2 regions of the Flavobacterium columnare genome follow, and region 1 is predicted to be linked to the other one. Evidence: riboswitches for the same ligand, from Rfam matches in the RefSeq annotation. Region 1 holds a riboswitch; the other holds the start of a gene.

Region 1 (16,854 bases):
TGATTGGCTATTAAAATATCCTATTATTTGTTTTTTAACACTTATACTTTGGTGGTTAATGGATCAAATAAATAAGAAATTGACCTATTTTTTTTAATTGGGATTATTTAAATATAAATTTTCTCTTTTCGTTATCAAATAGAATGTCTTCATCCTCAAATAAAGAATTAAAAACACCTTTTTCAATTAGTACACAAGGTTGATCTTGTACAACAAAATCAGGAGTCATAACAACCATTTCATCGCTTAACTGAAGGGCCAAATCAATATCATGAGTAGAAAATAAGATACACTTTTGGGTTTCGTGAGCTAACTTTTTTAGCAACTTAAAAACAGCAACCTTATGATGTAAGTCTAAATGTGTGGTAGGTTCATCTAAAATAATCAAAGGGGTGTTTTGAGCTAAAGCCCTTGCTATTAATGTTTTTTGCAACTGACCATCACTTATTTCGTAATGTTTCTTGTTTTGGATAGCTGTTATTTCTGTTAGAATTAAAGCTTCCTTTATTTTCAGACGATCTTCTTGTGTAAGCGTTCCAATCCAATTGGTATAGGGTTGACGACCTAAAGCAACTAATTCATAAACGGTTAGATTACTAGAAGGGAGTTTTTCAGTAAGAACAACTGCTAAGTTTTTTGCTAATTCAATAGTCGTGTATTTTTGAATGTCTAAAGAGTTTAAGATAACTTCACCCGAAAGAGGAGATTGAATAGCTGTTAGCGTTTTTAAAAGAGTTGATTTCCCTATTCCGTTAGCACCTATAAGGGTAATTAATTTTCCCGCTTCAAAATTTAAATTTAAATTCTGAGCTATACAAATTGGATTTTTTTTAAATGTATAGCCAATACTAAGGTGTTTGGTTTGTAAAATGATTGGATTTTTCATTAATTTAGAGTACGTTTTTTTACCAAAAGCCATACTACTATAGGAGCACCTATAATAGAGGTAACAGCATTTATAGGAATAGCTACCTCAAAACCCTGAGAAACAATATCACAAAGAAGCATAATGCAAATTCCTGTTAATAAGGTGGTTATAAATAGGTGAAGATGTTGGCTGCCTTGGAAAATAATTTTTGCAAGATGAGGAATTGCAAACCCTATAAAAGCTATAGGTCCCACAAAAGCCGTGAGTATGCCAGTAAGTACACTCGTTATTAAAATAATTTGATGTAAAGTTTTTTTATAAGGAACACCTAGACTTTTAGCATAATTTTCTCCCAACAAAAGAGCGTCTAAATTTTTAAGAAGACGGATCGTATAAAGTAGCGTAATGCCGCAAACGATAAAAATAAAATAAATATTTTCCCAACGCACACTACCTAAATTTCCCATAGACCAAATAGAAAATTTTTGTAACTGTTCAGCTGATGAAAAATAACTTAAAATATTGATAATAGAACTTGTAAAATGACTAAACATCAATCCAATAACCAAGATAGACATAGTGTTTTTTATTTTTTGAGCCGTTAAAAGGACTGCTATCAAAACAATCAGAGACCCCATGATAGAGGCAAAGACAATTCCGTAAGACGATGTAAAAAGAGGAACAAGTAGAGGGGGTAAAAAATTACTTCCCATGATCACGAAAGCAACCATTAAGCTGGAACCTGAACTTAATCCTAAAATATAAGGACCCGCTAATGGATTTCTAAAAAGAGTTTGCATGAGTAATCCGCATATAGGCAATGCTACACCCACGGCTACCGCTATTAGAGCTTTAGGAAGTCTGAAATTTAAAATAATATACTGCCAAGTAGTTTTAGAAGCATTGTTGCCTATTAAAACCTGAAAAGTATCCTGTATAGGGATTCTAACAGAACCTAAACATAAGTCTAAAATAAAAAGAATTACGCTTAAGAGAATAAAACCAAAAAAGAGTTTTTTGTTTTTCAAGACTTTTATTGTATGGGCGTTACAAATGTAAATGGATAATTAGGCAATAATTCAGGATGTATAATTTTTATGTAATCTTTCAGTACTTTATCGGGTTGACTAGGCGAAAATTCAAAGAAAAGAGTACCTCCTTTTTTCCCTTTTTTCCCTTCAAAAGTATATACCTTCTTATTTTGATACGCTTTAAATTGAGAGTAATGAATATTTGATTTTCCAAATTCGTTCCAACTTGTAATATCTCCCGTTGCAATCCAGATCAAAGCATTTTGTCCTTTTTCAAAAACCTGTTCAAAAGTCAGAGGGATACTTCCTGTACCTTTTACATCTTTCCAAAGATAGTTGCCCCCCGCATCTTGTATATAGGTGCTTTTCCAACTATCACCTTTAGGCATATACCACTGATCCTGATACATTGTACCATAAAGAATAGTAGGTTTTTGTTGAACCGTTTTTACAATTTCTAGTGCATTTAAATAGTTTTTTTTAACTAGATCAAAATAGTTTTTAGCTTCTTTTTCTTTTCCTACTAAAGCACCAAAAAACTTAATCCATTCAGCTTTTCCTAGAGGTGTTTGCTCCATCCAATCCGCTTGAATTAGAACGGGGATTCCTGCTTTTTCAATAGCGTTTAAGGTTGGGTTATTTCCATCCACTCCAAAAGCAACCAATGCGTTTGGAGCTAGATTAATTAATTGTTCGATATTAATTTTTTCATTTTCTCCCAAGTTTTTTATTCTTCCAGAATCAATTAATTTTCGAGTTTTATCAGACGAAATATAGTCAGTATGAGGAAAACCCACCAACTTGTTTTCTACGCCTAAAATTTCTAAAAAAGGAATATTAGTAGTAGAGGTTACTACAAGGTTCTTAAGAGGGACTTGTATTTGAAGATACTGTTTCAAGCTATCAGGGATGTTCTTATTGCTTTTGGTAAGAACATAAGTAAACGGTTTTTGAGCATTAGGCCATGGAGTTGTAACTGTTATGACAGAATAATTTTCGTATTCATGTAAGGTAAAAGCAGTGGCATCTGTTAGAATATTGTTTTTTTGAGGGGTAACAATACGTGTGATTTCATTTTTTTTGCATTGTATAGCAAGAGAACAAAGCAAAGCAAAAAAAGTATATCGCAATAGTTTTATCATAACAGTATATGAAAAATTAAATTTTTAAATGATTGACAAAGATAAAATATATTTTGCCTTAAAAAGAAGTATTAATCAATTGTATAATTCTAAATATGTTTTTAAGAAGTAGTATCAGGCTTCTCTATTATTGAAATTGATTTTTGTAAAATCAAAGAATTAGGAATTGTAATAGTTTGCCCATCAGCAGTTTTTAAATGAACAAAAAAATAGGTAAGCTCAATAATTTCACCTTCTAAAGGAAAGTCTTTATCAAGTATTCTTATGGTATCACCTAATTTAAGAGGATGATTAAAAAAAAGTATTAAACTTGATGTTATGTTTGACAATAAAGACCATTGAGCAAAAAAAGCAACTCCCAAGGCAGTTAGGATACTACTAGCAAAGAGGGCTATTTCATTTTGTTCCAGTCCCCAAATTCCGGAAATTAAAACAAAAAACACAATGGTTATTAGAAGATGTAATGCCTTAATAGATATTTTTCTCCTTGTTCTTTCAATATAGGTCCTTTTTAATGTATTGTTAATTATGTTTTTAGTAAAGAAAAAAAGAAATATATATATGACTAGAGCGGCTATTGTTTCTAAAATCTGAATTTTATAAGTACCCATAATTATATATATTAAATAACGTACTTTAGTAAGAAAACAAAAGTAAGTTATAATGTTTTTTTAGTATTCTGTAAGCAAAGATAAAGTTTTAAATATCTTTACAGCCAAAAAACAGAGTGTATGTTGTATCTTATAACAGGTGGCGAACGTTCAGGTAAAAGCGCGTATGCCCAAGATTTAGCGTTAGAGTTATCGTCTAATCCCGTGTATATGGCTACTGCTCGTAAATGGGACGGTGATTTTCAGAAAAGAATAGATAGACATCAAAAAGATCGTGACCACCGATGGACGAATGTTGAAGAAGAAAAATACATAAGCAATTTCAATTTTTCTAAAAAAGTAACCATGATTGACTGCGTAACCTTGTGGTTGACTAATTTTTTTGTGGATACCCAAAATGATATTGAAAAATCACTAGAATTAGCAAAATCAGAAATTGAAAAAATACTACTTCAAGAAGATACAAATATTATTATTATTACAAATGAAATTGGTATGGGAGTTCATGCTCAGACCGAAATAGGAAGAAAATTTACCGAATTACAAGGTTGGATGAATCAATATCTAGCTCAAAAAGCAAATAAAGTAATTTTGATGATTTCAGGAATTCCTGTAGAAATTAAGTAGCGTTTATCGTTTATAAATTATAGAATAAAAACTCATACGAAATAATGAAAGCAATTCTTTCTTGGAGTGGAGGTAAAGACAGCTGTTACGCAACAATAAAAGCCATAAAATCAGGATATCAACCGACAGTGCTTTTAAATATGATGAATGAAAACGGAAAAGTATCCCGTTCGCACGGATTAACACAACTTATTTTAGAGCAGCAAGCCAATCAGTTAAAAATACCATTCATAGGAATACCAACCACTTGGGGCGATTATGAAAAAAAATACATAGAAACACTTCATCAATTAAAAAAAAACTATGAAGTAGAACACGTTATTTTTGGAGATATTGATTTAGCACCTCATAAAGAATGGGAAGAAAAAGTATGCCAAGAAGCCAAATTAAATGCCATTTTACCTCTCTGGCAACAAGATCGTTTAGAATTGGTAAAACAAATGATAGAACAAAATATTGTTTGTATGATTGTTTCCTGTAATACTACTATGGGAGTAGAATTTTTAGGAGAAATTTTAACAAAGGAAATCATTCAAAAATTAATTCAATTAAATATAGATCCATGTGGTGAAAATGGAGAGTTTCACACAGTAGTAATTAACTGCCCGTTATTTGATAATCCTATTGTATTACCTAATTATAAAAAAGAAATTTACCAAGACTATTGTTTTTTAGTTTGGGAAAAATAACATAAGAAGTGATGAGTTTAACAGAAAAATTACAACATAAGATTGATTTTAAAACCAAACCTTTAGGAGCTTTAGGTCAATTAGAAAGTATAGCTTTGCAGATAGGGCAAGTTTTTAATACACTTACACCTGAAATACGAAATCCACATATTTTAGTCTTTGCAGCAGATCATGGTATAGCAAGAGAAGGCGTAAGTGCTTATCCAGCTGAAGTAACCCCTCAAATGGTTTTGAATTTTGTAAACGGTGGGGCAGCAATTAATGTGTTTTCAAAACAAAATGGATTGACATTAGAAGTAATTGATGCAGGAGTAAATTTTGATTTTGATAATTCATTACCCATAATACATCAAAAAGTAGCAAAAGGAACTCAATCATTTTTAGAGCAAGCTGCCATGTCAGTAGAGCAGTTTAAAGAATGTTTACAAAAAGGAAGACAAATTGTACAAGAAATACACACAAAAGGCTCTAATTGCGTTGGCTTTGGAGAAATGGGTATTGGAAACACAGCCACTTCTGCTGTATTAATGAGTATTTTAACAGAAATTCCAATTCAAGATTGTGTAGGGAGTGGGACAGGAGTAGTTAATGACGCATTAGATAGAAAAACAACTATTTTAAAAACAGCTTTACAAAATTACAAAGGATCCTCCATGATAGATGAAAAATTAGCCCATTTTGGTGGATTTGAAATTTATCAAATGGCAGGAGGAATGCTTCAAGCCTTTGAAAACAATATGTTAATTCTAGTAGACGGATTTATTAGTTCAGTAGCCTTTTTAGTAGCGTATACTTATGAATCAAAAATCCTAAAAAACGCCATATTCTGTCATTGTTCACAAGAAAAAGCACATAAAAACTTGTTGCACTATTTAAAAGGAAAACCATTGCTAGATTTAGGATTACGACTAGGAGAAGGTACAGGAATAGCCCTTGCTTTTCCAATCATACAAGGAGCCGTTAATTTTTTAAATCAAATGGCAAGTTTTGAAGAAGCAGGCGTTAGTGAAAGCCTTTAAAGAGGCTATTTTCATAACCTAAGGTTCATAAAAAAATGAAAAAACAACTAGACATCTTTTTTACAGCGTTAATGTTCTATACACGTATTCCGTGTCCAAAACATATTCATCATGATCCTAGTTATTTAAATAAAGCAACACGTTATTTTCCGTTAGTAGGGTGGTTAGTAGGAAGTCTATCTTATTTAGTATTTTTAGGAGCTCATTATCTTTTTTCATTGTTAATAGCCACTGTTTTTTCCATGGTAGCAGGCGTGCTGATTACAGGAGCCTTTCACGAAGATGGATTTGCGGACGTTTGCGATGGGTTTGGAGGAGGTTGGACAAAAGAAAAAATAGTAAAAATTATGAAAGACAGCGCTATAGGAGCTTATGGAGCTATAGGAGTTGTACTTTTATTACTAGTCAAGTTTTTACTCCTTTTTGAAATAATGAACAGAATCCCTAATCCTTCTTGGAACCAATATGCTTATGCAAGCTTTTTATTTATTACCTACCATAGTATAAGCAGAGCAAATGCCATTTCACTTTCCTTTACGTTACCGTATGTAAGAGAAGATGAATTAAGTAAAAGTAAACCTATAACCAAAGGTTTTAGTAAATATGAAGTAATAGGAGTCCTTTTCTTTGGATTAACACCATTGGCTTGTATGGCTTGTATTTACAATCCATATTATTTGGTGGTATTACCCGCTTTGCTCCTCACACGTTTGTATATGGGACGGTATTTTACCAAATGGATTGGAGGATACACAGGCGATTGTTTAGGAGCTTTAGAACAGATTAGCGAAGTAGTAACCCTTTTATCTTTTCTAACACTATGCAAATTTATTTAGTACGCCATACCGAAACCATTTGTCCCAAAGGAGTTTGTTATGGACAGAGCAATGTAAACTTAGTACCTAATTTTTTAAAACAATTTCAAGAGATAAAAAAACAATTACCAGTAAAAGCATTCGTATATACTAGTCCTTTGACACGTTGTGTAGAATTGGCTGAATATTGTTTTTCAAAACAAGAGATAACGGTAGACAACCGATTAAAGGAAATGAATTTTGGAAAATGGGAATTACAAAAATGGGATGCAATACCAGAGGAAGAATTAAATCCTTGGATGGAAGATTTTGTAAACATTCCAGTTCCTATGGGAGAGTCTTTTCAAGTTTTATACGAAAGAGTAGTTGAATTTTGGGAAACAATACAAAAAATGACATTAGAGAAACCATTAGTTATTTTTACTCATGCAGGTGTTATAAGAAGTTTAATATGTTACCTAGAAAAACAACCTCTTAAAGATGCTTTTACTTACAAAGTAGATTTTGGAGAAGTAAAAAGGCTTTCAATTAAATGAAATAAAGAATCTAATCTTTTTTCAGAAAAGAATGTTTTACTCCTAACTAATTGATACTAATTTGTTTGTGAGGGACTAAGATCAGGGGTGTTTTTTCAAAAAAGTAAGTGTTTTTATAAATGTGTGTGAAAAAAAAATATTTTTTTATTTTTTATTGTACCTTTGCGCTCCCTTAAACAAAAAAATATGAAAAAAAGTATTAAAACACCACTATTTTTGTTCGTGTTATTTTCTTTGTGCAATAACGTATTTGGTCAAGTAATAAATCATAACAATGATGTTTGGTTGCATTATTTAGGAAAAAACATGATAGGAAAAAAACTTTCCTTAACACTAGAAGGATCTCTAATATTCGCTAACGGATTTGATCAAAAACAACAATATTTTATACGCCCATCTGTAGATTACCAGTTTACCAAACAAATAAGTGGTAGCATAGGTTATACACACCATGAATTTTTTGTTTATGGAGATGTTCCTTTAAATAGAGTCGTAACACCAGAGGATAACGTATGGATACAAGGTGTTTATAGCTGTGCTAAAAATGATTTTAAATTTACCCATCGTCTACGCGATGAGAGTCGTTGGGTAGGAGTAGCTACTAAAAATGAAGCAGGAGATTTTGTTATAACTAATAGAGACTATAGAAATCGTTTACGATACATGTATTTGGTAAATTATACTTTAACTAAAAAAGAAGATAAACCTCAATTGTTTGCTTTTTTAGGAGATGAGATATTTATGAATATAGGAGTAAAAGCAGCCAAAACATTTGTACAACAAAATAGAGTAATTGCAGGTTTAGGATATAATTTAAACCCTCAACATCAAATTCAATTAAGTTACATTCACCAAAATTTATGGAATGTACCTAACACCATACAAGAAAATAATCCCACGCTAAGGATTTCTTATGTAACGAACTTAGATTGGTCAAAGAAAAAATAATTTTAAAAGCTTCGTAAAAAGACCTTTGTTTTAAATAAAAAAAACTACAACATTGAACATGCCCCAAAAAGTTAGACACTATTTGGGGCATTTTTTATTCAAATTTTGCTCAATATAGGTTAGGTATTAGAAAACTATTATAGATAAAGAGGTAATACCATTTAAACCTAAAATATACTGGATTAAAAGTAAAGTTCTCGATACGTTTTTTTTCATTTTAAAAACAACTCGAACTCTCCCTTTGATCGAAATGAAAAGATTGCGAACTTTTTGGACAGTCTCAAGGTTAAAAAAAAATATTATAAGGAAATTTCAAAGTTTAAATAGTATAACAATAATTGGAGATGAAATAAAACTAAATTATATTCTAAACTTTGAAATATATGGATTTTAGGGTTCTTTTATTGAGGAATTTTTAATAAAGGAATCTGTTTTTTTTTATTTTTTTTAAAAGATGTACTAACTTTGCCTGTGAATTTATGGTGCTCGACTTTTGTGAAAAGTCAGCTTAAAAGGGAATCAGAGTGAGATTATAGATAAATTATTTGAAGATTAATGATAACGGAACCGTATTCCTGAAAATCAATATCTAAAATAAGAAATCCAATATCAAAACCTGAGCTGTACCCGCAACTGTAAGCTATTCAGCTTGTAATGATCTACAACCACTGTTTGAAATTTAAAACGGGAAGGTTAATTACAAGACGCAAGCCAGGAGACCTGCCTAAATTTATTTTATTAACAAACTTTCGGGAAAAAAAGTTTGGGTTGGGTAAATTCTGTCTTTTTTTCCGCATTTAAAGAATTAAAATGAAAAAAAACATTTTATTAGCAAGCGTTTTAACGTGTATGTATGGTAGTGCTTTTGCACAAGAGCAAGAATCAAAAAAAATAGAAGAAGTAGTTGTATCAGAGACTAAATTTCTGCAAAACAAAACAAAAACAGGTAGAACGATTGAAAAAATCACATCAAAAGATTTAGAACAAAGAAAAGGGCAAAGTGTGGCTACGGTATTAAGCCAGTTAGCTGGATTTGAAGTTGTAGGAAGTCAGAGTGGAGTAGGAAAGAATTTAGATTTGTTTGTTAGAGGAGGAAGTACAAAACAAGTATTAATTCTAATAGACGGTAATCCTGTAGTAGATGCATCAAGTATTTCAACTACGTATGATTTACGATTATTACCCGTAGAACAAGTTGAAAGTATAGAAGTACTCAAAGGAGCTTCCTCCGTATTATATGGTGCTAATGCAGCCACAGCAGTTATTAATATTACATTAAAAAAAGCAACTGACAAAGGAGTCGTAGGAACAGCCTACTTTAATATAGGAACTCAAAATTTAACAACCACCAAAAAGTATAAACCAGAAGAATACAATCAAGGTTTTTCATTGAACGGGACAAAAGGAAAAATCTCTTTTTTAACCTCTCTAAATAGCGCAGAAATAACAGGTATTAGTGAAGCAAAAGGAGATGATTTTGAAAAAGATAAGTTTTCAAGAGTTAATCTTAATCAACAATTAGGAGTAGCAATAAATAAAGAAATTAAATTGGATTTTTTTGCTAACTATGATCGCTTAAGATTTGCCTACGATACAGGGGCCTTTGTAGATAATGAAGTAAATACTTTAATAGGAGAACAGTTTAGAGGAGGCTTTTCTCCTTCAATGAAGTATAAAAAAGGAGAGTTGAAAATAAATTCTTCTTTTGGCTTTTATGAACAAAAAAGACTCTCAGGAGTTTCATTAAATAATTATACAGAATCCTTCTCTAAATCACGAAATATAAATGTTGACGTTTTTAATAAATACAATATAGGAAACTCTTTAGCTTTTATCACAGGGGTTCAATTCCAATATTTTGATATGCTTCAAGCTACCCCTTATGTTAATATTTATAATCAAGACGCTAAATACACCATGTTAGATCCTTATATTACAGCAGTATTAAACACTAAGTTTGGATTAAATGTAAATGCAGGAGCTCGTTATTTAAAACACAGCGTTTATAAAGATTATGTCATCTTTAATATTAATCCAAGTTTTAATTTTGAAAAAATCAATTTAAAATTATATGGATCAATAGGAGGAGCAGTAGTAGCACCAACATTATATCAAGTGTATTCGGAGTATGGTAATAAAGATTTAACACCACAAGAAAATACTACTATTGAAGCTGGTTTTGAAAAAAGTTTTTTTGATCAAAAAATGAAAATTTCAGCAGTTGGATTTTATAGAGAAGAAAATAATTCAATTGCTTTTAAAAAGAAGACCTCAAATACAGGATGGCAATATGAAAATATAGAAGGAATAAATAAATCAAAAGGGATTGAATCCAATATAATGATCAAACCTCTAGAAAAAATAACCTTAACGGGTAATTATACTTTTGTAGAAAATGATCAAGCTATTGCAAAAGCCGTTGCAAAACATAGAATAAATGCTAGTTTATCGGTTGAATTGACTAAATCTATTGCATGGGATGCTCAATTTCAGTTTGTAGATTTTAGAAACGTATCATACTACAATTCTTCTACTTTTAGAGCAACAGACGTATCCGTTTCGGCTTATAAATTATTTCATACGAATCTGAAAGTAAAATTATCAAACCATTTGAGTGTTTTTGGATCCGTTCAAAATTTATTAAATGAAGAATTTATAGAAACCATGGGGTATAATACAAGAGGGAGAAACTTTAAAATCGGAATGAATTTTCAGTTTTAATCAGTAGAGATTATCTGAAATATAAAAAATTAATGTGTACTCCACTTTTATAATAAAAAAATCACATACTAAGATATGTGATTTTTTTATTATAAAATATAAAATGAGATTGATCACTTTTCTAATCTACATACATTTCATATTTTAAATCGTCTTTAGAAAGATCAATAACTTTGTTATAAACTTTAAACGGAGGTTTCTGAATGCCAATTCTATCACCTGATTTAATTAAACTCATTGCTTTAGCTAAATAAGGTTCAGACCTATTTCCTAAAACCCCTAGGTTACTTATATCTTCCGTTAATATATTAGTCGCATCGGGCGTAATACCCGCTTCATAATCTCCAAAACCTACTTTGTTAACAATTTTTAAAACAATCAGTTGCATAGCATATCTATGAGTTGGATTCAAATTTCGTTTTGTGTAGTTTGGTGAGTCATACAGTGTAATAGATCCCACATTCTTGCCCGTAGTTGTATCGCCTATTTGAACTACTTGTATGTAAGGTTTTAAACAATTAATAACCAATTCACTAGCAGATGCAGTGTTAGCGGTTGTTAAGATATATACTTTATTCAAATTTAATGAATTAATCGGAGTACCATCTTTTAGCTGTGAGGTAAATTTATTTAATAACCTATTAGGATCTATTGTTCTACTAATCTTAGAATTCCATTGCTCTTTAGCAAAAATTTGATCTTCAAATTGTCCCGTAATCATACTTGCTAAACGAGTAGCAGTTGCTACGGATCCTCCTGAATTATAACGTAAATCCAAGACTAAATCCGTTATTCCAGCCGCCTTTAATTTACCAAAAGCTTGATTTAATTCTGGTTCATAATACGTATAAAAACCATTATACATTAAATAACCGATTTTTTTATTTCCTTCCTCTATCACATCGGTAATATAAACAGGATTTTCAGAATACGCTTTTTTAACTAACGCCACTGTTTTTCCATTAGGTGTAATAGCACCTCCATCATAGGAAGCTAAATTTAAAGTATAATTTGTTTTAGATAACAATTCACGATAATTGCTACGAGTAAGAGGAATACCATTAACCCCATAAAAAAGATCCCCTCGTTTTAGATCTTTTGTACTAGCATCACTATTAGGCATGATGTATTTTACCCAGCCAAAAACTTCAGTTTGACTTCCATTCTTAGGACTAATCCCATACTCCATACCATTACTATCATTCGTTCCAGAAAGAATCTGTTCTAATACAGTATAATTCGAAGTTATAAAACTAAATTTATCAATATTCTTTCGATTGTATATCAAATTTTCAAATAAAGTTTCAGGCTTTGTAAAGCTGCTCAGATATGAATTCAGTTCCTCTTGTGAATTAAAACGGTGATCGCTCAGATTGGCTACATTTTCTTGATAATAATAATATTGGTTTAAACCTTTCCATACAAAATTATAAGGATCTAAACTGTTATATTGTGGTTGATCATCTAAGTCATTACAACTAAATAACAGACCAGCGGTTAGGATGATTAAAAGCCTGGTTATATTTTTTTTCATTTATAAAAGGATATGATGTAAATTTATGAGCTTAAAATTATATTAAATGCGTAAAGAAAATATAAAAAACCGAAATTTATTTTGGTTTTTAACATTTATAATTGGTTCAGTAGCGTTTGGAAGTTACTATTATTGGTTTGAAAAACAAAAGGAAGAGGTTGCCAACACCCAATTAGGAACTTGTCAAACCCCAGAAGAAGCGTATAAAGAAACACAAAAAGCTTTACATCTGATTTCGGCTCAATTGAACTCTGGCATGAAAAATGTAAATAAGTTAAAAGAGTATGATCAAACGACACGCAAAATTTTTAAAAAGTAAAAAAATGAAAAAAAAAATAGTTTTAGTTTTTAGTATTTTATCATTTTATTTAGGCACGGCACAAACTCCTTTTGATAAATTTGAAAGTAATAATAATGTCTCTTCTGTTATCGTAAATGATAAAATGTTTGAATTAATGAGCAAAGTGAAAATGGAAACGAAAGAAGATCAAGTGTATTTAAATTTGATAAAAAAACTAGATTATTTAAAAGTTTTTAAAACTAGTCACTCTAAAACCATTTCCGATATGCGTACTAGTATAGAACAATATAGTGATAAATTAGAAGAATTAATGCGCGTGAATGAAAACGGAAAAAGTACTAAAATCTATGTAAAAATGATTCCAGGAAGTACAAATGTATCAGAATTATTATTGTTTATGGAAGGAAAAGAAACGATATTAATGTCTTTAACTGGTAATTTTTCATTGAATGAAATTTCACTTTTAACCAAACGAATGAATTTGCCAGGAGGAGAAGAATTAAACAGAGCCGCTAAAAAATAACAAAAAAATGGTCCCAAATACAAATAGTAAGCCGTATTTGGAACCGTTTATTTTAACTAAAAAGAGTTGTTAAAATTATCTTTTGTAATACATCACAATAGAAGCTTTTTCAATTGTATTGCCATTTAAGTAATAACCTACTAATGCAGGACTAGCATTTTTATCTAGACCTAACTTATCCGTTTTTAAGGCATAAACAGTAATCGTGTATTTATGAAAACCATGTCCTTCAGGAGGGCATGGACCCCCATAACCTGATTTGCCAAAATCAGTAATACTTTGTATTGAACCAGCAGGCATTAAGTTTTTAGTAACATCTCCCGCTCCTGTTTTTAATTCTTTAGTTGTAGCAGGAATATCAAAAGCAAGCCAATGCCACCATCCACTTCCTGTAGGTGCATTTTCATCATGTATTGTAACAGCAAAACTTTTAGTATCCTTTGGTGCATTTTCCCAAAATAATTGAGGCGACATATTTTCACCCGTACAACCAAAACCGTTAAAAACTTGTTTCATAGTTGCTTGACCTCCTAGATCATTACTTTTTAAAGTAAAAGTTTGCGCGCTTGCTGTAAAAGCAGAAATAAAAGCAAGCAAGGTTAATATCTTTTTCATTTTTATGTTATTTTATAATGCAAATTTAAGATTAAGTTTGGGAATATTATTGCGCTAAAAGTCCAAAAAGATGTTCTTTTAGTCCATTTTGAAGTTTTTAGGAGATACTCCATAATACTTTTTAAATTCGTTACTAAATGCAGATAAATTTTCATAACCCAATTCATGGTAAAGATCAGAAGGTCTCTTGTTAAGCATTAACTCATTTCGAGCCTTTTCCATTCTTTTTGAAATAAAGTATTTTTTAGGAGAAATTTGATATATTTCAGCAAACTTTCTTTTAAAAGTAGAAACACTCATATTAGATAAGAAAGCAAGTTCATCAATAGTAAGGGGGCTGTTCTCATGCTGCTGCACAATATCCTTTATTGATTTGTTTTTATGACGGCTTAATGTATTTTGAAAAAAAGGAGCAATTTGATTAGGTTCTTTGTTAAGTAAATACAACAGAATTTCTTCTAACTTTACATGAGTAAGATGAGGGGCTTTATTAAAATCGTTTTTTAATAAAAGTAATGATTTTTCAAATAGGTTAACATACACATCTTTTCGGATATTTAATACCGTTTGATTTGAATGAGTTGCTTTTGGTAGTTCAATTTGTTTTTTTAATAAAATTTGATTTAAAAAATGATCCGAAAAGAAAAAAAGAATACTGTTATAGCCTGATTCTCCTATTAAACGTTCTGTCATTAGACTATTTCCAGATTGTAATAAAAAAAATTGATCATTTTGGATAGAAATATTATTCTGGTTGCTAATGACTTCTTTATATCCATTTAGTAAAAAACAAAGGACATTGTGGGTAAAAGTAACAGGGATGTTTTTACTAGACTGTTGTGTGTTATAAAAATAAATAGCACACTCAAAGTGATTGTCCTGAAAAAAATCAAAGGGTAAATTATGAACCAATTGCGTATTCATTAAATTAAGTTTTTAAATAAAAAACGACAATTAAAAGAGTTAATCGTCGCTTTTTTATTATTTTGATTTCTTTAAGTAATCCGTAAATTTTTTACCGTATTTAGAATTGGCTACCTCTGTAGACATTTTTTTATGTATTTCCTCTAAAAATTTAGGTTGCATATCATAAATATCTGTAAGCGCTATGTAGGGAGCAATTTCGTGATCCGCATGGGTAAGCGCAAAATTAGCAGAGTACAAATATTTTCTTTTTAATAACTGATCCTGCTTATTTTGATTGTCTAGCTCATTATAGTTTTTATTGCCTTTATTTCCGAGTATTTTAGCTTGAAGTAATTGAAGCTGTTGCTCATTAAATTTAGCAATGATATCCTTATATTCTTTGTAAAGATCATGGTTTTTAGAACCTGTAATTTTTGCATTAGCAAAAAAGAAATCAAGATCCGTATCAATAGTTATTTTTCCTGGCTCTGCAAAAAACAACAAATTATTATCCATTGAATTCGTTTGTCCTCTATCCACAAACAAATAAAGCATTTCAGGAGAATCTAATTTAATTGAACTCTCAAAATTAGAGGAACCATTTAATTCAATAGTATCTAAAGCTACTAGAGTACTGTCTTGTACTTTTTGGATGTATAGCTTTCCTTTTTTTAACCCCTTTATATTTCCTGTTACGATTACCTCATCTTTTGCAGGTGCCTTGTCTGCGCATGAAGCAAAAAACACAAAAGTAATTGCTACGATAACTTTTTTGTACATATTTATTCTAAATTTTTTGCAATGTAATAAAAAAAATCCTCAAAATTCAACTGTATTTTGAGGATTTAAATTCATAAGAAATCTCAATTATCCGTTTAGCCAAGCTTCTTTTAAAGCTTTTTTATTATCGTCAGTAGATTTGTAGCCAGTTACTTCTTCAAAAGGAAGTTTTATAACACCTTTTAAAGTAACCTCTTTTTGATCTCTTTTGATTTTAATAGAAATATTTTCATTTTCTTTCCAACTCTGACTCGCCATAATCATATCGTAAATATTGTCTAAGTTGTAATTTTTATCATTTACAGCCAAAATAGAATCGCCTCCTTTTAATCCTAAATGACTGTAAAATTCAGGAAGCTCTATTCCAGGAATAATTACGATTTCTTTAGTGGATTGATTAACGGTTATATAAGGTGTTTGTTCCTTTATAAAAACATTTCCTGGAACCTTTGTTTGTGCTTGTGTAACCCCCATTTTAGCAAAAAAAATTTCATAAGGAATAGGAGTTGGTCCGTCTACATAAGTTCGTAAGAAATCGCCTACTTCTGGATAAGTAAGAGCTATGATCTTATCAAAAAGAGCTTCATCTTTAAAAGGAGTATTAATACCGTATTCATTATTTAGCTTTTGCATTAAATCCAATACACCACGTTGACCATTGCTTTTTTCGCGGATAATAATGTCTAGACACATACCTATTAAAGCTCCTTTTTGATAGACATTAAGGTATTGATCTTTATAAGGTTTTGTTAACACATTAGCACTCATTTTAGTAAAAGGAATTGTATCGTCCATATTGGCTGATTGTCTAATTTTATCAGTCATACGATTATAAAACTCCTCTTCATTAATTAAACCTTGATTAATTTGGAACAGATTAGCAAAATATTCTGTTATTCCTTCATACATCCATAAATGTTTAGACATTTTAGGCTCATTGAAATCAAAATAATGAATTTCTTCTGAATGAACACCTAGTGGACTTACTATATGAAAGAACTCGTGAGAAACAATGTCTTTTAACTGTTCGTCCATTTGATCAGAAGGCATCATTTCAGGCATAACAACAGTAGTAGAGGTGGTATGTTCTAAAGCACCAAAACCTTTTGCATCTTGCTTTTGTACGTCTGTAAGATAAATTAGGATCGAGTATTTTTTGGTATTATTGATAGGCCCTAAAAACTTTTT
Region 2 (16,854 bases), 810 kb from region 1:
GTAAAATTGCCGTTTCAGAAGTAGCAACCACATACGTTTCCGCTTCAAAATCAATTTCAGCTCCTCCAGAAATGATTTTGTAGTGAGTAGTTCCACTTGGAGCCGCAATCATATTCGCAGGAATAAATGATGCCAAATCTACAGTAATTTCACCAGCTACTCGGTCAATAGTTGCCACAAACGGAGCAAACAAAGTGGTACCAAGCTTACCACGAATATTAAATTCAAAACCAAATAATAATTCAGCTTCTCCATCAATAACGTTACGCAAACCTCTATCACTAGTTGTATCTGCTTGAATAACTTTAACCATTGCCTGTGTCAAACGGCTCACCATTCTACCATCAGCAGAATTGATTAAAAGCGGTCTCAAAGCTGTTCTAAGCATTTTTCCTGCTTTACCAGCTCTACCAAACTCCGAACCATTCTCACGAGTTCTTTGAAACGCAGGATCACTCGCAATTCTGCTCGCGTCAATTCCGCCTTTTTCTCTCGCTAAATGACCATCTTGCGTTTTATAAAAGGTAATATCGCCGATAGTACCTTTCAATTTAATTATGTCTTTTTGTCTAGCCATAACATTAAAATTTTGTTAAACATTCATTTAAAATCTACTTCATTCTATCAATCAGTTGCAACCACATTTTGAATGATTAAAGCAAAGTTTACAAAGCATCTGACTAAATAAAAAGTCACAAGTGTACCATATGTCCAAAATCGACACAAGTGTCTTAAATGAACATAAAAACACAATAAATAAGTATGAAAAATTATAACTAAATTGCAAAAGATTTTCTGCACGTCAGAAGTATAGCATAGCTATATCAAAGGTATGGATAAAGTATGAAATTGAATAATCAGAGGGTATGCATCTATCCGAAGGACATACAGCGAATAACAGGCAAGAGTTATCGCCAAAGTACTAGATTGATGCAAAAGATAAAAAAAGACCTCAATAAGCTCGAAAATGAGTTTCTAACGATTGAAGAGTTCTGTACATATAGTGGCATAAAATATGAACAAGTAACTCACTTGATTTTTGGTTAAAATTGAATAAATATAAAAACAAGTTTTAATCAAGATGTAGACAATCAAATACTTGAATAACTTGTTCAATTTTTAGTAATGTTTATTGAATTTTAATTTGCTATATCATTGCAAATGAGTATATTTACAACTCACAAATGAAATGAATTATTTACGATTAAAAAGGGGGTAAAATCGGTTACCCAAATAAAAATTCAATTGTAACGAGCTGTTATAGAATATGTTGAAATAGGAAGTCAAATCCCTCTTTCTCCGCAGGTTTAAAACCCTAACCCTTGTAAGTAAAGGAGTTAGGGTTTTTTGTTTGACAAATATTCCCACAATTTTAAAATTTTGGATCACCAAACAAATTTCATTAAACCTTTGTTTTTTTGATGCCTCTAAAGAGGCACTTGAATTAAAAAATCAGCAACAAGATTAGAATCTCCCCAATAGAAATGAATATAAGATGCCATAACATTTTTTAATCTATAAATAGGAGTTGCCACTTCTATTCCTTTAGCATTAAAAATTTGACCAACAGTTGGTATCTTCTTCTTCTCGATTATTTTAGAATAGTGGAACTCATGTCCTTTAACTATTTGATTATCTAACCTTATTTCTCTATATCCTAAAGAAAGTTTAGCTTTTTCCATTGAAGTTTCTATAGGTAAAAAACCTACCATTGGATAAGCAATTCCTTCTGAATTAATAATTTGATTACCTAAATACATCATTCCACCACATTCAGCTATTACTTTTCCACCATTAGAGCAAAAATCAAAGATAGATTTACGCATAGATATATTATTTGTTAAATCGTTTAAATACAATTCTGGATAACCTCCAGCTAAGTACAAAATATCAGCTTTAGGCATTTTGCTATCTGTGATAGGGCTGAAATAAATAATTTTGCCTAAATTTTCTAATCCTTTTATATTTTCAAAATAAGTAAAATTAAAAGCATTATCATGGGCTACGGCTATTGTATAGTCTTTAAAAAAAGGGTTGATTTTGGTTTTTAATTCGATTGTATTTTTTGGAATAAAAGGATGATTTTTAGTACTAGAAATATCGGCTTTACAAATTGATAAAATACGATTTATATCAATAGATTTAGCCAAGTGTTTTGCTGCATTTTCAATTATTAATTCATAGTCCTGTTCAGGAGATATAAACAAGCCTAAATGACGTGAAGGAATAGTAATATCAGCATTCGAAGGGATATACCCTAAAGCTTCAATGCCTACATCATTACAAGCTTCTTTTAAAAAAGAATAATGGCTCTCTGTATTTACAAAGTTAAAGATAACCCCTGCAATTTTTATCATGGGATTAAAATTTTTAAGCCCAAATAACAATGGAGCAACGCTGTAAGCCATAGATTTAGCATTGACAACTAAAATGATAGGAATGTTTAATAATAATGCTATTTCAGCACTGCTTCCTTGCATACGATTTGCCCCGTCAAAAAGCCCCATTACACCTTCTATGATAGATATATCAGCCTCTTGGCTATATTTTTTATATAAAGTTTTAACATGACTTTCACTCATCATATAGGTATCTAAATTAATACTTGGCTCCCCCGCAGCTTTTGTATGGTGTTTCGTATCAATATAATCAGGACCGCATTTGAATGGTTGTACTTTATATCCGTTATTTTTTAATAATCGTAGTAAACCAAGTGTAATAGTTGTTTTTCCTGAGTTACTAGATGGTGCTGCTATAAGAAATTGTGGTTTCATAATTTCAAAGATAAAAATCAATTCTCAATTTTTATCTTTGTAACTCTATAAAGAAAGAGAAAATGACAATACAGATTACTACTTATGCTAAAGTGGGCGAGCTTCTTCAAGGAGCTTTTGGTAAAAATCAACCATTTTTAGTAAGCAATAAATCTTCTAAATTATTTAAAACAGATACTATTGCAAGTACAAATTCTATTGCTGAAGAAACAAAACTAGATATAAAATCAAATAGAGCAAGGGAGTTATTTCATTCATTAATAGAAAAAAAAGGAATTTCTCCTATAGATAAAATTTATTTCAACCAAAAAAGGAATTTTAAAGTAGGCAAAGGGTTATCTTCTAGTTCTACTGATATATTAGGGATTTTGCTCACTTTAAATAAGTTATATAAGACCCAATTTTCAAATCATTTTCTTTATAAAATAGCTTCTCAAATAGACCCTACGGATCCTTGTCTGGATTTTAATTCTTTATTATTTAATCAAAAGTCAGGAGAAATTTTAGAAAATTTAAATCCTATTTCTTATTCCATATTATATTTTGATTCGGATCCAAATGTGGATATTGATACAATTAAAATATCGAAGGCTAGAGAATATTCCGAAAGTCAAATGATAGAATTTAAAAATCTGTATTCTATTCTTAAAATAAGTGCAAAAAATAATGATTATACAACATTTTTTGAATGCGTTACAAAAAGTGCTCTTATAAACGAAACTATTTTGCCTAAAAAAAATTTTACTTTATTGTATGATTTTGCTATAGAAAATAATTGTGGTTTATTTGTGGCACATAGTGGTACATTTATGGGATTACTCATAGAACCCTATCGTTTAAAATCTATAGATTTTAAAGTTAGGTGTTTAGTCGAAAAACACTGGAAAACAACTCTTTACATTGAATAAATTCTATGCAAAAATTAAGACCTATAATGTTTGTTGGTACCGCCTCTGATGTAGGCAAAAGTATTATTAATACTGGATTTTGTCGTATTTTTAAGCAAGATGGTTATAATCCAGCACCTTTTAAATCACAAAATATGTCACTCAATAGTTTTGCTACTCCTGACGGACTTGAAATAGGTCGTGCTCAAGCAGTTCAGGCAGAAGCTTGTGGGATTGCGTGTAGCACGGATATGAATCCTGTTTTATTAAAACCTACTAATGATAAGAGCTCACAGGTTGTTTTAAACGGTAAACCATTGGGGAACCAATCAGCTTTTGATTATTTTATGGGAAATGATAAAAAGGAATTATTGAAAGAAGCACAAGCGGCTTATACCCGATTATCAGAACAATACAATCCAATCGTACTTGAAGGAGCAGGAAGTATTTCAGAATTAAACCTAAAAGATCGAGATATAACCAATATGCGCATGGCAAAATATGCTAATGCTTCTACTTTTTTAATTGCGGATATAGATAGAGGAGGGGTTTTTGCAAGTGTTTATGGAAGTATAGCTTTATTAACTCCTGAAGAAAAAGCTTTAATAAAAGGAATTATCATTAATAAATTTCGTGGCGATTCACGTCTTTTTGAAGAAGGTAAAAAAATAATAGAAACTCTTTGCGGTATTCCTGTAGTAGGATTGGTACCTTATAGGAAAGATATTTATATAGAAGAAGAAGACTCTGTTAGTCTTCAAAAAAAAACCTCCCAAGCAGTAGAAAATAAAATAAATATAGCGGTTATTTTGCTTAATAGAGTATCAAATTACACGGATTTTAATGTATTAGAACAACATAAAAACATAAATTTATTTTATACAAAAAAAACTTCTGAAATAGAAAAAGCAGATATTGTAATTATTCCAGGAAGTAAAAACACCATTTCGGATTTGATTGATATTAAAAACAATGGAGTAGCTGAAGCGATTATAAAAGCACACAAAAATAATAAAATAGTTATAGGAATTTGTGGCGGTTATCAAATGATGGGACAAACCATAGAAGATCCAAACCATATTGAAGGAACTATAGAAACTATGGCTGGATTAGGAATACTTCCTGTTAAAACGATTCTTACAGAAAAAAAAATAACACGTCAGGTACAATTTTATTTTAAAAAACACCAAAAAATATGCAAAGGGTATGAAATACACATGGGCGTTTCTACAATAGAAAACAAAGAGTCTATTCTAAATACTTTTGATGACAAAACAGGCGATGGTTATTATTTATCTGATAAATGTTGGGGGACTTATATTCATGGAATATTGGATAATGAAATTGTTATAAAAGACTTACTTTTACAAACCAATAAAAAAGTAGCAGCAAGTACATTTGATCATAAGACTTTTAAAGAAGAACAATATGATTTATTAGCCCAACACTTACGAGAGCATATAGACATTAACTATATTTATGAAGTTCTTAAAGAAACAGAAGCATGATTTTAGGACATGGAGATGACGGTTATTTATATAACGGAAGCATTAAAGCAAATTTTAGTTCAAACGTTTTTTATGAAGGATTTCCTAAAGGTTTGAAAGAACATCTTTCTCAGTATTGGGATAAAATAGCTCATTATCCCGAAGCAAATGCTGAATCATTGCAAAAAGAATTAGCTAGTTGGCACCAATTAAAACCCAATCAGATATTAGTAACCAATGGCGCTACCGAAGCATTTTACTTAATAGCACACTTTTTACAAAAGAAGTCAGCCACAATTATTATACCCTCATTTGCAGAATATAATGACGCTTGTCAAGTACATGATATTTCATTAAATTTCATTAAATGGTCGGATGTAAACAAAGCCAGTCTTTTTTCTACAGAAGCTGTTTTTTTAGGAAATCCTAATAATCCAACAGGATTGGTTTTTCATAAAAAAGACCTTCATTTTCTTTTAAAAAATAATCCTAACACATTATTTATAATTGATGAAGCTTATGTAGATTTTACATTGGTTGACATTTCAATGGTTAATGAAATAAATAATTTTTCTAATTTATTCATTGTAAAATCATTAACCAAAACCTATTCTATTCCAGGTTTACGATTAGGCTATATCATTAGTCAAAAACAAAACATTCAAGCAATTGAAACCGTTAAAATGCCTTGGTCCGTAAATACTATGGCAATTGAAGCAGGAAAATATATCGTTAAAAATGCTGCTAACATTTTATTACCAATAGAAAAAATACTAGCAGATACAACTCAATTTATTAATGCTTTACAAGAAATTCAAAACATAGAAGCTTACCCAACAAATACTAATTTTTTCTTGTGCAAAACAAATAAAAAGACGGCTCCAGAACTAAAAGAATACCTTTTAAAAGAGCATCAGTTGCTCATTCGAGATGCTAGTAATTTCCGAGGACTTTCATCAAAATATTTCCGAGTGGCAACACAAAAACCTTTAGAAAATGAACTTTTAATTGATGCTATTCAACAATGGACAATTCTTTAATTATTTTTTCAATACCATTACTTATAGGTTATTTTTTAGATTTATTATTAGGGGATCCAAGAAGCTTACCACATCCTATTCGTTTTTTTGGAAACGCAATCTATTTTGGAGAAACCTTTTTAAATAAGGGAAATTACCGATTTATAAAGGGGCTTTTTCTTACTCTAATATTATGTAGTTCTGTTTTTTTATTTTTTTATTTTTTATCAAGTATTTTATTAGATATTAATTTTAACCTTTATATCCTTTTTACCAGTCTTTTTATATTTTACGGTCTAGCTAATAAAAGCCTATTACAAGAAGGAAGAGAAGTATTTGATACATTAGAAGAAAAAGGATTAGAAGCAGGAAGAAAACGTTTATCATGGATTGTAGGAAGAGATACGTCTACACTTTCTGAAAATCAAATACGAATAGCTGTTTTTGAAACATTATCTGAAAATTTGAGTGACGGTGTAATTGCTCCTCTTTTTTATTATGCTATTGGAGGATTACCATTTATGATGGTTTATAAAATGATAAATACTTTAGATTCTATGATTGGTTATAAGAATGATAAATATTGTTATTTTGGAAAATTTGCCGCTCGATTAGATGATGTAGCTAATTATATCCCTGCTCGAATAACTGCTTTTTTAATGGTTTTAATTAGTGGAAAACTTAGCTTATTCCCTTTTGTATTAAAATTTGGAACTCAACATGCAAGTCCTAATTCAGGCTATCCAGAATCAGCTTTAGCAGGAATTATGAATTGTCGTTTCGGTGGACCTAATAAATACCACGGAAAGATCGTAGAAAAACCATTTATAGGAACCAATCCTCGTGTTATTAAGCATAATGAATTCAAAAAAGTATATTTTATAAATCATTTAGTTACTCTAACGGCAATTGTTATGATATTGATAATAAAAATAGTGTTTTTGGGTTATTTTTGATAATTTCTTCTATAACTAGTATTTTTTTAACAAACTCTATTAGTTTTTTGTACTTTCGTGCCGCAATGGTTTTGTTTTCATTTTGGAAATGAATTAAAAGGGAATCCAGTGTAAATCTGGAACAGTACCCGCTGCTGTAAGTTTTTAAAAAGATTATAACTAAATGCCACTGTTTTTATCTAAAAAGTAAAATGGGAAGGCGTTATAATTAAAACAAGTCAGAAGACCTGCCTTTGTATTGATTCGCGGCTTTCGGAGTAAAGGCTGACGGGTGAATGTAATGCTTCCCATCTTTCACACGTCCTTTTTCTAAAGTCGCTAATAATCAGTTAACGGGATTATTAACGAAAAAAAAATCAAACATGTCAAAGGATCTATCAAAGATTAAAAAAATCATTTATTTATGTAATGGTACTTGTTGTACTGATAATGGAGCAGAAGAAAATATTAAAACGCTTCGAAAAAGCCTGACACAATACGAGCTAAATGATGAAATTCATACCATTCGAACGAAATGTCAAGGATTTTGTAAAAAAGGCCCCATTGTAAATATCCAACCTGAAAATACTTGGTATAAAGAAGTGAATATCGAAACTTCAAATAAAATTGTAACAACTCATATTCTAAAAGATACATTAATAAAAGAGCAGTTACTTTTTTCTTCAAATAGTACAAAAGATGATTTTAAACCTCAAAAAAATAAAAGCAATTTCATAACTAAATTGTTTAATTTAAGTTGTTTTTTACTTTTCCTATTTTTATTTCAAAAAACACAAGGACAAAGTAGTATTAACGGTTTTATTATAGACGCAACGAACCAAACCAAAATAGAAGGAGCCACAATAAAAATAAAAGAATCTGGCGAAAGTACTATATCACAAGAAAATGGAGTATATAAGTTGCAATCCGCTTCAGAAGGAATAAAAACAATTGTCGTTTCTCATATAGGTTATAATGTATTTACTACAAAAATAAATTTCAAAAAAGACGAACAAAAATCACTAAATATTTCCTTATTACACAATGTAATGAACTTAGAAGAATTGGTTATTTCTGCTTTATCAATCAAAAAACAAGAAAACAAAATAGATCAAATCAGTTTACAATTACAACCTATAAAATCAGCACAAGATTTACTTAGAGCCGTTCCAGGGCTATTTATTGCACAACATGCAGGTGGAGGAAAAGCGGAACAAATTTTTGTAAGAGGAATTGATAACGATCACGGAACAGACTTTTCTATTCAAATGGATGGTATACCCGCTAATATGCCTTCTCATGCACATGGACAAGGGTATGCGGATATGCACTTTATGATTCCAGAAACCATTGGTACTGTTAATTTTTTTAAAGGACCTTATGAGGCCTCTCTTGGAGATTTTTCAGTGGCAGGAGCTGCTCAATTTAATTCTAAATACCGTTTAGAAAATAATATAGTAAAACTAGAATCGGGCTTGTTTAATACACAAAGGGTTTTAACGATGCTTCAAATTTTAGATCAAAAACACTTAGTTTCTAAATGGAATGACAACGCTTATTTTGCCTCAGAGTATAATTATACCGATGGTTTTTTTGAAAGTAAATTAAAATTCAAACGTTTTAATTTTTTTGGAAGATACAACGCACAACTTACCCCAAAAACAACACTTATACTATCAGGATCTTATTTTTCAAGTACTTGGAATGCTTCTGGACAATTGCCATTACGAGCTATAGAAAAAGGTACTTTATCTAGATACGGTGCTATAGATGATTCAGAAGGAGGAATAGCATCAAGACTCAATACAAACGTTATTTTAGATACTAAACTAAAGGAAAATCAATCATGGAAAAATCAGTTTTATTATTCCAAAAATATTTTTGATTTGTTTTCAAACTTTACTTTTTTTATGAATGACCCTATCAACGGAGATGAAATATTACAATGGGAAAAAAGGGACTTATTTGGATTAAAAAGTACATATAATAGACTCGATAATATAAGTTCAACAAAATTATCATCAGAAGTTGGATTCGTCACCCGAACGGATATATTAGGATTAGGAAGAGATTATGTTCTACGAAGAGCATTTTTAAGCAAAGCCGCAAATGATGACGTAGCTATTACAAATTATAGTTTATATTTAGATGAAGATTGGCAATTTGCACCTAAATGGTCACTTAAATTGGGTTTTAGAAATGAACTTTTCAATTTTTATTTAAAAAATAAAATAGAGGATAACAATTCGGGCAAAAAGACTGTTTATCGTTTTAACCCTAAAGCACAAATTCATTTTACTCCAACTTCTAATTTTTCAGTATATGCAAAATGGGGTATAGGTTTTCATTCTAACTATGCACATACAGCGGTTAGTAAAGATCCTACTGCCACGAATCCTGTTCCACAATCAGAAAGTGTTGATTTAGGTTTTATAATGAAATTGTATAAAAAGTCTATTTTTAATTTTACAGCTTGGTGGACAGATAGTGGCTCAGAATTTAAATTTATTTCAGATGATGGAAGTTTTGAAAATTTAGGATCAAGTAGAAAATATGGAATAGATGCCTCTTTAAAAATTCAATTTACAGATTTTTTATGGGCAGATACAAACCTAAATTATGCCTATAGCTTTTTAAGAGAAGCTCCAAAAGAAAAAAATCTAATTCCTTTATATACTAGATGGAACTCAACAGGAGGATTAACCTTAAAACTAGAAAATGGGATCAACGCTAGTTTACGTTACCGTTTTATGGGAGAACGTCCTGCTATTGAAGATGGCTCAGTATATTCTAAACCTTATACTATAGCAGATGTAGTTATTAGATATACCAGACCACGATACGAAATTAGTCTTTCTACCGAAAATATATTTAATACAAAATGGGATGAAGCCCAATTTTATGATCAATCACAATTAAAAAATGAAATAGAGCCAATCATAGATTTTCATAACACCCCTGGAACACCTTTTTTCCTAAAAGGAAGTATTTCTTATTTCTTTTAAATTTTAGCCCATTATGGAACTATTAAATAATAATTTATCTGCATTACTAATCCTACTTATTTTAGGTTTACGACATGGTTTAGACCCAGATCATATTGCCGTAATAGACAATTATACCTATCGTTTGCACGAAAATAAAAATACATGGTCTAGATGGGTCGGAACCCTATTTACTTTAGGCCATGGCGTAATGGTAACATTGATAGCTTTAATTTTAAGCTATTTAAAAAATAATTTTCAAGTTCCTATTTGGGTTGATTGGGTTCTTAATTGGTTGCCCATGTTTTTATTATTACTAATGGGAATAGGAAATATAAATTCTTTAATATATTCCCGAAAAAACAATTCTTGGAGCCTTAAAAAATATTTAATACCTAAATTTTTAGATAAAAAAGTAAGTCCCATTACAGTATTTATAACAGGAATTGTTTTTGGATTTATATTTGATACCTCTTCCCAAATAGCTGCTTTTGGCTTAGCTATTTCAGGTACCAATCACTGGTTATTTTCAGTTATAGGAGGAATTGTTTTTTCTATAGGACTTATTTTTACAGGAACAATTGATTCCTATTTATTAAGTAAATTATTAAAAACATTTGATCGTACGAAAATTCAAAAACATCGTTTTAAACTAAATATATTGATTACAATAATGTGCTTTATCATTCCTATTTATAAAATAGCAACTGTTTTTAAACCAACTATGGAATTAAACGATTTAGAAAACAATTTAGTAGGCTTAGGATTTTTAGGAATCATTCTTATTTTATATTTTGATTTGTATCTTCGTTCAAAAAAGCAAATAAAGTAAAACAAAAATGCAAAAAATAAGTCTATTAGGTTGCGGTTGGTTAGGATTGCCTTTAGCAGAAAGCCTTATAAAAAAAGGGTTTTTGGTAAAGGGATCTACTACCACTCTTGAAAAAATACCTTTATTGCAAGAAAAAGGTATTTTACCTTATTTGGTTTCTATAACTGATACCCACATTGAAGCAAAAGACATAGCAGATTTTTTAGATTCAGATATTCTGATAATTAATTTTCCACCCAAAAGAAGAGCTGATATTATTACATATCATACAAAACAATTTGAAAAATTAATACCTGAAATTCTCAAAAGTAAGATACAAAAAATACTTTTAATTAGTTCTACCTCGGTTTATCCTAATACCAATAAGATAGTAACAGAAAAGGAGACAGGAACACCCGAAAAAGAAAGTGGAAAGGCTTTATTAACAGTAGAAAAAATGCTTTTAGATCAAATTAAGTTTAAAACCACTATCATCCGTTTTTCAGGATTAATAGGTTATGATCGAATGCCAGGACGTTTTCTGGCTGGTAAAAAAGAGGTTGAAAATGGAGAAGCACCTATAAATGTAATTCATCAAGACGATTGTATTAATATTATTGAAACTATTATAAATAAAGAAATTTGGAACGATGTATTCAATGCTAGTGCAGATCTACACCCTAAACGAAAAGAATATTATGAATTAGCCGCAGAGAAAATAGGATTAGAAAAACCAACATTTGCAATTACCCAAAAAATAGTATATAAAATTATAAATTCAGACAAATTAAAAACTAAATTGGGGTATCAATTTAAATATCCCAATCCGTTGGATCTGTTAAATCAAGAATAGAATATGGATTCAGAATACAAAAAACAAACTACTATAACCATTGTAGGTGCTGGACCAGGAGATCCTGACCTTCTTACTGTCAAAGCAGTTAAAAGAATTCAAAATGCCGATGTTGTTTTATATGATAATTTAATATCACCAGAAATTCTAGATTTAGCTTCTCCCAGTGCACAAAAAATATATGTAGGCAGAAAGTATGGAGATATAGAAGATGCCATGAAACGTCAAGATACGATTCATGAATATTTTCTTCAACATGCCAAAGAAGATAAAAAAATTGTTCGTCTAAAATCAGGCGATTCCTTTATTTACGGAAGAGTAGCAGAAGAAATCCGATTTTTAACCCAAAAAAAAATTCCTTTTGAAATTATCCCTGGAGTTACAGCAGGAATTGCAGCAGCCAACTCTCAACATATTCCACTTACAGAACGAAACAAAACCAATTCCGTATTGTTTTGTACAGGACATACCGCTACATACGACTTTGAACAGTTAGAAGCGTTAGCCAATATGCTCAAAACAGGAACGACACTCATCATGTATATGGGATATAAAAATTTAAAAGAAGTAATTATTACTTTTAAAAGAATTACCCCAAACGAAACCTTATATATTTCGGCCATTTCTAAAGTATCCCAAAAAGAAGAAACCATTTTTACAGGAACTCTAGACGAAATGGAAAAAAAATTAGAAATAAAAACAGTTCCAATGCCTGTAGTTTTTATAGTAGGAAAATACGCTTTCCCTATAGATCATAATCCCATTAAAATAGTAGAAGACAATGAATGCTAAAAAAGGAATCCTAATTTGTGGACACGGAAGTAGAGACCCAGAAGGAGTTACTGGATTTAAAGAATTAGTACGTCTTTTGAAATTGCGTTATCCAAATTATGAAGTTGATTATGGTTTTTTAGAATTTGCGCATCCTATTTATGCCGCAGCAGTAGAACGTTTATACACTAACGGAGTTCGTGAAATAATAGCTATTCCTGCGATTCTTTTTGCAGGAAGTCATGCTAAAAATGATATTCCTTATGAAATGAATACACTTCAAAGTCAGTATCCCGATCTAAAAATTAGATTAGGAAAACATTTTGGAATAACCCCTTCAATACTTCAACTTTCTAAAAAATTAATAGAAACAGTTGAAGCTAAACTAACAACTATAGAACGAAAAGAAACCTGTCTATTAGTGGTAGGAAGGGGTACTGCTGATCCTGATGCCAATTCAGATATTGCCAAAATGACCCGAATGCTTTGGGAAGGTATGGGGTTTGGTTTTGCAACAACTACCTATATAGGAGTAACACAACCTTTATTAAAAGATACCTTACCTTTGGTAGATACTTTACCCTTTAAACGCGTTATAGTATTACCTGTTTTTTTATTTACAGGAGTTTTACTAAAAAAAATATATAATCAAATAGAAGAATTTGCAGAAAAATCAAATACTGAATTTTGCTATACAACCTCTTTTGAATGTGACGAATTCCTTTTACAAACCATTGATGATCGTATTATAGAAACGGAACAAGGAAATCCTAATATGAACTGCCAGTTATGTAAATATCGTACACAAATCATAGGTTTTGAAAACGAAGTAGGAAAAGAACAAATAGGACATCACTTAGCGGTAAAAGGAATTCTATTTGAAGAAGAAGAAAAAATAGTCACAAAAAAAACAATTCTTACAAGCCTAAAAAAAATATTAGGAATTTAATACACAAAATTAAAGATAAATAGAAAAAAGTATTAATGAAGAAAGGAAAAATATATGCCGTTTCATTAGGTCCTGGAGATCCAGAACTAATTACGATAAAAGGCTTAAAAGTACTTCAACATGCCGATAAAATTTATTATCCAGGATCTTTATTAGCTAACGGGAAAAAAACAAGTTTTTCTTTACCTATTTTGAAATACCATCAGTTAGATGAAAATAAATTAGTAGGTATGTTTCTACAAATGTCCGATGATAGAACCCAAGCAGAAATAACTTACGCAACTACTTTTCAGTCTATGCTAAAAGATTATAACGAGGGACTAACAATTGTCTTTGTAAGCGAAGGAGACAGTTTGTTTTACAGTACCTTTGCTTATCTGTTAGAGCATATTCAAAAACACCAACTGGATGTAGAAATTATTGCAGGAATTCCATCTTTTATATTAGGAACTGCAGAATATCAAACTCCTTTAGCCATATTAAACGAAAAAATTGCCATTATCCCTAGAATAAAAAATAATAATGAGCTAGAAAAAATACTAAAAGACTATGAAACAGTCGTACTTATAAAAATACGAAGTGTACTTCATAATTTAATATCTTTTCTAGAAAAAAGTCATCTAACCGTTTTATATGGCGAACGATTAGGAACTACCCAACAATATATTACTTCTAATATAAATGATATTAAAAACAGAGAGATACCTTATTTCTCATTGTTAATTATAAAAAAAAGAAAATGAAATTAAGCGTAGTAGGTATCGGACCTGGTGGTCAAGAGTATATTTTGCCTTTTGCACAAAATGTTTTGGCTGATGCAGATGTAGTTATTGGTTATCAGTATTATTTTCAATTTATAGAACATTTATTAAAAGAAAATTGTGAATGTATAGGAAAAGAATTAACAGAAGAAGAAGCGCGAGCTGAATTAGCTGTTAATGCTTGTCAAAGAGGAAAACATGTAGTTGTAATAAGTTCAGGAGATGCGGGCATTTATGCCATGGCATCCTTGGTTTATCAATACGCCAGTACGCAAACAGATAAAGAAATAGATTTGCAAACAATTCCAGGAATTAGCGCATTTATAGCTTCTGCAGGAAAATTAGGAGCACCTCTAGGACATGATTTTTGTTGTATTTCATTGTCTGATTTAATGACCCCTTGGACTACAATAGAAAACAGGATTTATGCTGCCGCCAAGGGCGATTTTGTTACATCACTATACAATCCAAGAAGTAAAAAACGCTTTTGGCAGCTCAATCGTTTTAAAGAAATTTTTCTAGAATATCGTCATCCTTCAACTCCAGTTGCCATAATTCGTCAAGTTACACGTCCTGAAGAAAACATCATTATTACTACTTTAGATACATTTGATACCAACGTAGTTGACATGTTTTCCCTTGTAATGATAGGAAATTCACAAACCTACCAATTCAAAAATTTTTTAATAACACCTAGAGGATATCTAGCCCGAAAACCTCATACAGGGCAAGAAATCCAGGATGAAAGTTTCCGTCAAATCAGAGAACATTTACAAAAAACAAATCTTTCAGAAGAAGATAAATGGGCTGTAATACGTTGTATACACACCACCGCTGATTTTGAATACGAAGATCTTTATATATCTAATAATGACGCTATAAAAAAATGGAATAATTATCTCCAAAAGGGAGGAACCATTATTACCGATGTTACGATGGTACAGTCGGGCATTACCAAAGAATACTCAAATAAATACAAAAACCAAGTACTTTGTTATTTAAACGAACCTGAAGCAATAGCATTAGCTCAAAAAGAAAATATAACACGTAGCCAAGCGGGAATTAGGCTAGCATTTAAAAAACATCCTAACGCTTTGTATGTTATTGGTAATGCACCTACAGCACTATTTGAATTGTGTGAACAAATATTAGATAAAAAATGCACTCCAGTAGGCGTAATTGGGGTTCCCGTAGGATTTGTTAATGTAATTGAATCAAAACTAAAATTACAAGCTTTAACAGCTATTCCCTATGTTCTTATTAGAGGACGTAAAGGAGGTAGTAATGTGGCAGCAAGTATTGTAAATGCAGCTTTTACAGTTCATACAATAAATAATAATTAAAATGAAAAGCGGAAAACTATTTAGTAAAGAAGAAGCCAACCTATTAGAAGAAATTATTCTAAATAGAAGAGATGTAAGAGGGAACCACTTCCTGAATAAGACAATCGAAAAAGATTTACTAGATAAGTTATTATTCTCCGCATTAAACGCTCCATCTGTAGGTTTTTCTCAACCATGGGAGTTTATAATTATAAAAAATAAAACGGTTAAAGAAAAAATAAAACAAAGCTTTGACGAGGAAAATCATAAGGCCATTGATCATTTTCAAGACAAAAAACAAAAAGAATATATAAAATTAAAATTAGAAGGTATTATAGAAGCCCCTATAAATATAGCTGTATTCTACAAACCTTCTGATAAGCCTGTATTAGGTCAGACCAGTATGTCTAAAATGGGGTTATATAGTGTAGTGTGTGCTGTTCAAAATATGTGGCTTACAGCTCGTTCATTAAATATAGGAATGGGGTGGGTAAGTATTTTAAATGAAGAAAAAGTAAAAGCCATTTTAAACGTTCCTAAAGAAAATAAATTAGTAGCTTATTTATGCTTAGGATATGTAGATAAGTTTTATACTCAACCAGAATTAGAGCTAATCAAATGGGAAAAAAGAAAAGAAAAAGACAGTGTGGTCAGAATAATTGATAATGAATAAATAATAAAATGACTCATAATTTATCCTTTACATTACCATTTAATACTCATAATTGTCAATTGCCGACTATAGATTATTACGTTATTGGAATTCCTAATAATCCTCATTTTATTCTAAGCGATGAAGTAAAAAAAATAGTAAAAGAACATCACGTTTTTTCAGGAGGCAAAAGACACTATGAATTAATAAAAGAAAAACTTCCAATTAATCATCAATGGATTGAAATTGCGAAAGAAATGCCTCTACTTTTTGATCAATACAAAAAAATAAATAAGCCCATAATTGTTTTTGCCTCTGGAGATCCTTTATTTTATGGCTTTGCCAATACTATAAAAAAAAATCATCCAAATGCAACCATAAAAGTATACCCCAGCTTTAATAGTTTACAACTATTATGTCAAAAAAAAACCATTCCATATCAAAATATAGTTAATACCTCAATTCATGGACGTTCATGGAAAGAACTAGATATAGCACTTATTAATCAATCAAGCCTAATAGGCGTTTTAACAGATCATATTAAAACGCCAAGTATAATAGCTCAACGAATGCTCGACTACAATTTTAATAACTATGAAATGATTATAGGAGAAGCATTGGAAGCAGAAAATGAAAAAATAACCACTTT

The links. A riboswitch is a leader RNA that binds a small molecule or an ion and turns the genes downstream of it on or off. The one in region 1 is predicted to bind cobalamin.
Region 2: it holds a riboswitch for cobalamin, as region 1 does, so the genes downstream of both, HUE53_RS12235 (TonB-dependent receptor domain-containing protein) here and HUE53_RS01800 (TonB-dependent receptor plug domain-containing protein) in region 1, are expected to answer to the same signal.

The regions. Positions count from the first base shown of each region.
Region 1 is NZ_CP054494.1:374,791-391,644, reverse strand. Features, by position in the region: gene HUE53_RS01855 (acyltransferase family protein) at 1-97, shown strand, start outside; gene HUE53_RS01850 (ABC transporter ATP-binding protein) at 104-886, opposite strand; gene HUE53_RS01845 (iron ABC transporter permease) at 886-1,896, opposite strand; gene HUE53_RS01840 (ABC transporter substrate-binding protein) at 1,902-3,041, opposite strand; gene HUE53_RS01835 (mechanosensitive ion channel domain-containing protein) at 3,143-3,652, opposite strand; gene HUE53_RS01830 (bifunctional adenosylcobinamide kinase/adenosylcobinamide-phosphate guanylyltransferase) at 3,773-4,279, shown strand; gene HUE53_RS01825 (Dph6-related ATP pyrophosphatase) at 4,324-4,968, shown strand; gene cobT (nicotinate-nucleotide--dimethylbenzimidazole phosphoribosyltransferase) at 4,980-5,987, shown strand; gene HUE53_RS01815 (adenosylcobinamide-GDP ribazoletransferase) at 6,023-6,823, shown strand; gene cobC (alpha-ribazole phosphatase) at 6,808-7,338, shown strand; gene HUE53_RS01805 (DUF2490 domain-containing protein) at 7,525-8,286, shown strand; cobalamin riboswitch at 8,749-9,028, shown strand; gene HUE53_RS01800 (TonB-dependent receptor plug domain-containing protein) at 9,097-11,007, shown strand; gene HUE53_RS01795 (S41 family peptidase) at 11,129-12,541, opposite strand; gene HUE53_RS01790 (hypothetical protein) at 12,588-12,860, shown strand; gene HUE53_RS01785 (DUF4252 domain-containing protein) at 12,865-13,365, shown strand; gene HUE53_RS01780 (YbhB/YbcL family Raf kinase inhibitor-like protein) at 13,441-13,980, opposite strand; gene HUE53_RS01775 (helix-turn-helix domain-containing protein) at 14,059-14,904, opposite strand; gene HUE53_RS01770 (DUF4369 domain-containing protein) at 14,962-15,666, opposite strand; gene HUE53_RS01765 (M61 family metallopeptidase) at 15,754-16,854, opposite strand, start outside.
Region 2 is NZ_CP054494.1:2,788,122-2,804,975, forward strand. Features, by position in the region: gene HUE53_RS12205 (hypothetical protein) at 1-577, opposite strand, end outside; gene HUE53_RS12210 (cobyrinate a,c-diamide synthase) at 1,428-2,774, opposite strand; gene HUE53_RS12215 (GHMP family kinase ATP-binding protein) at 2,837-3,682, shown strand; gene HUE53_RS12220 (cobyric acid synthase) at 3,688-5,169, shown strand; gene HUE53_RS12225 (pyridoxal phosphate-dependent aminotransferase) at 5,166-6,188, shown strand; gene cbiB (adenosylcobinamide-phosphate synthase CbiB) at 6,173-7,123, shown strand; cobalamin riboswitch at 7,173-7,372, shown strand; gene HUE53_RS12235 (TonB-dependent receptor domain-containing protein) at 7,486-10,107, shown strand; gene HUE53_RS12240 (HoxN/HupN/NixA family nickel/cobalt transporter) at 10,121-10,918, shown strand; gene HUE53_RS12245 (SDR family oxidoreductase) at 10,926-11,750, shown strand; gene cobA (uroporphyrinogen-III C-methyltransferase) at 11,754-12,542, shown strand; gene HUE53_RS12255 (sirohydrochlorin chelatase) at 12,532-13,470, shown strand; gene cobI (precorrin-2 C(20)-methyltransferase) at 13,506-14,213, shown strand; gene cobJ (precorrin-3B C(17)-methyltransferase) at 14,210-15,574, shown strand; gene bluB (5,6-dimethylbenzimidazole synthase) at 15,576-16,226, shown strand; gene cbiE (precorrin-6y C5,15-methyltransferase (decarboxylating) subunit CbiE) at 16,235-16,854, shown strand, end outside.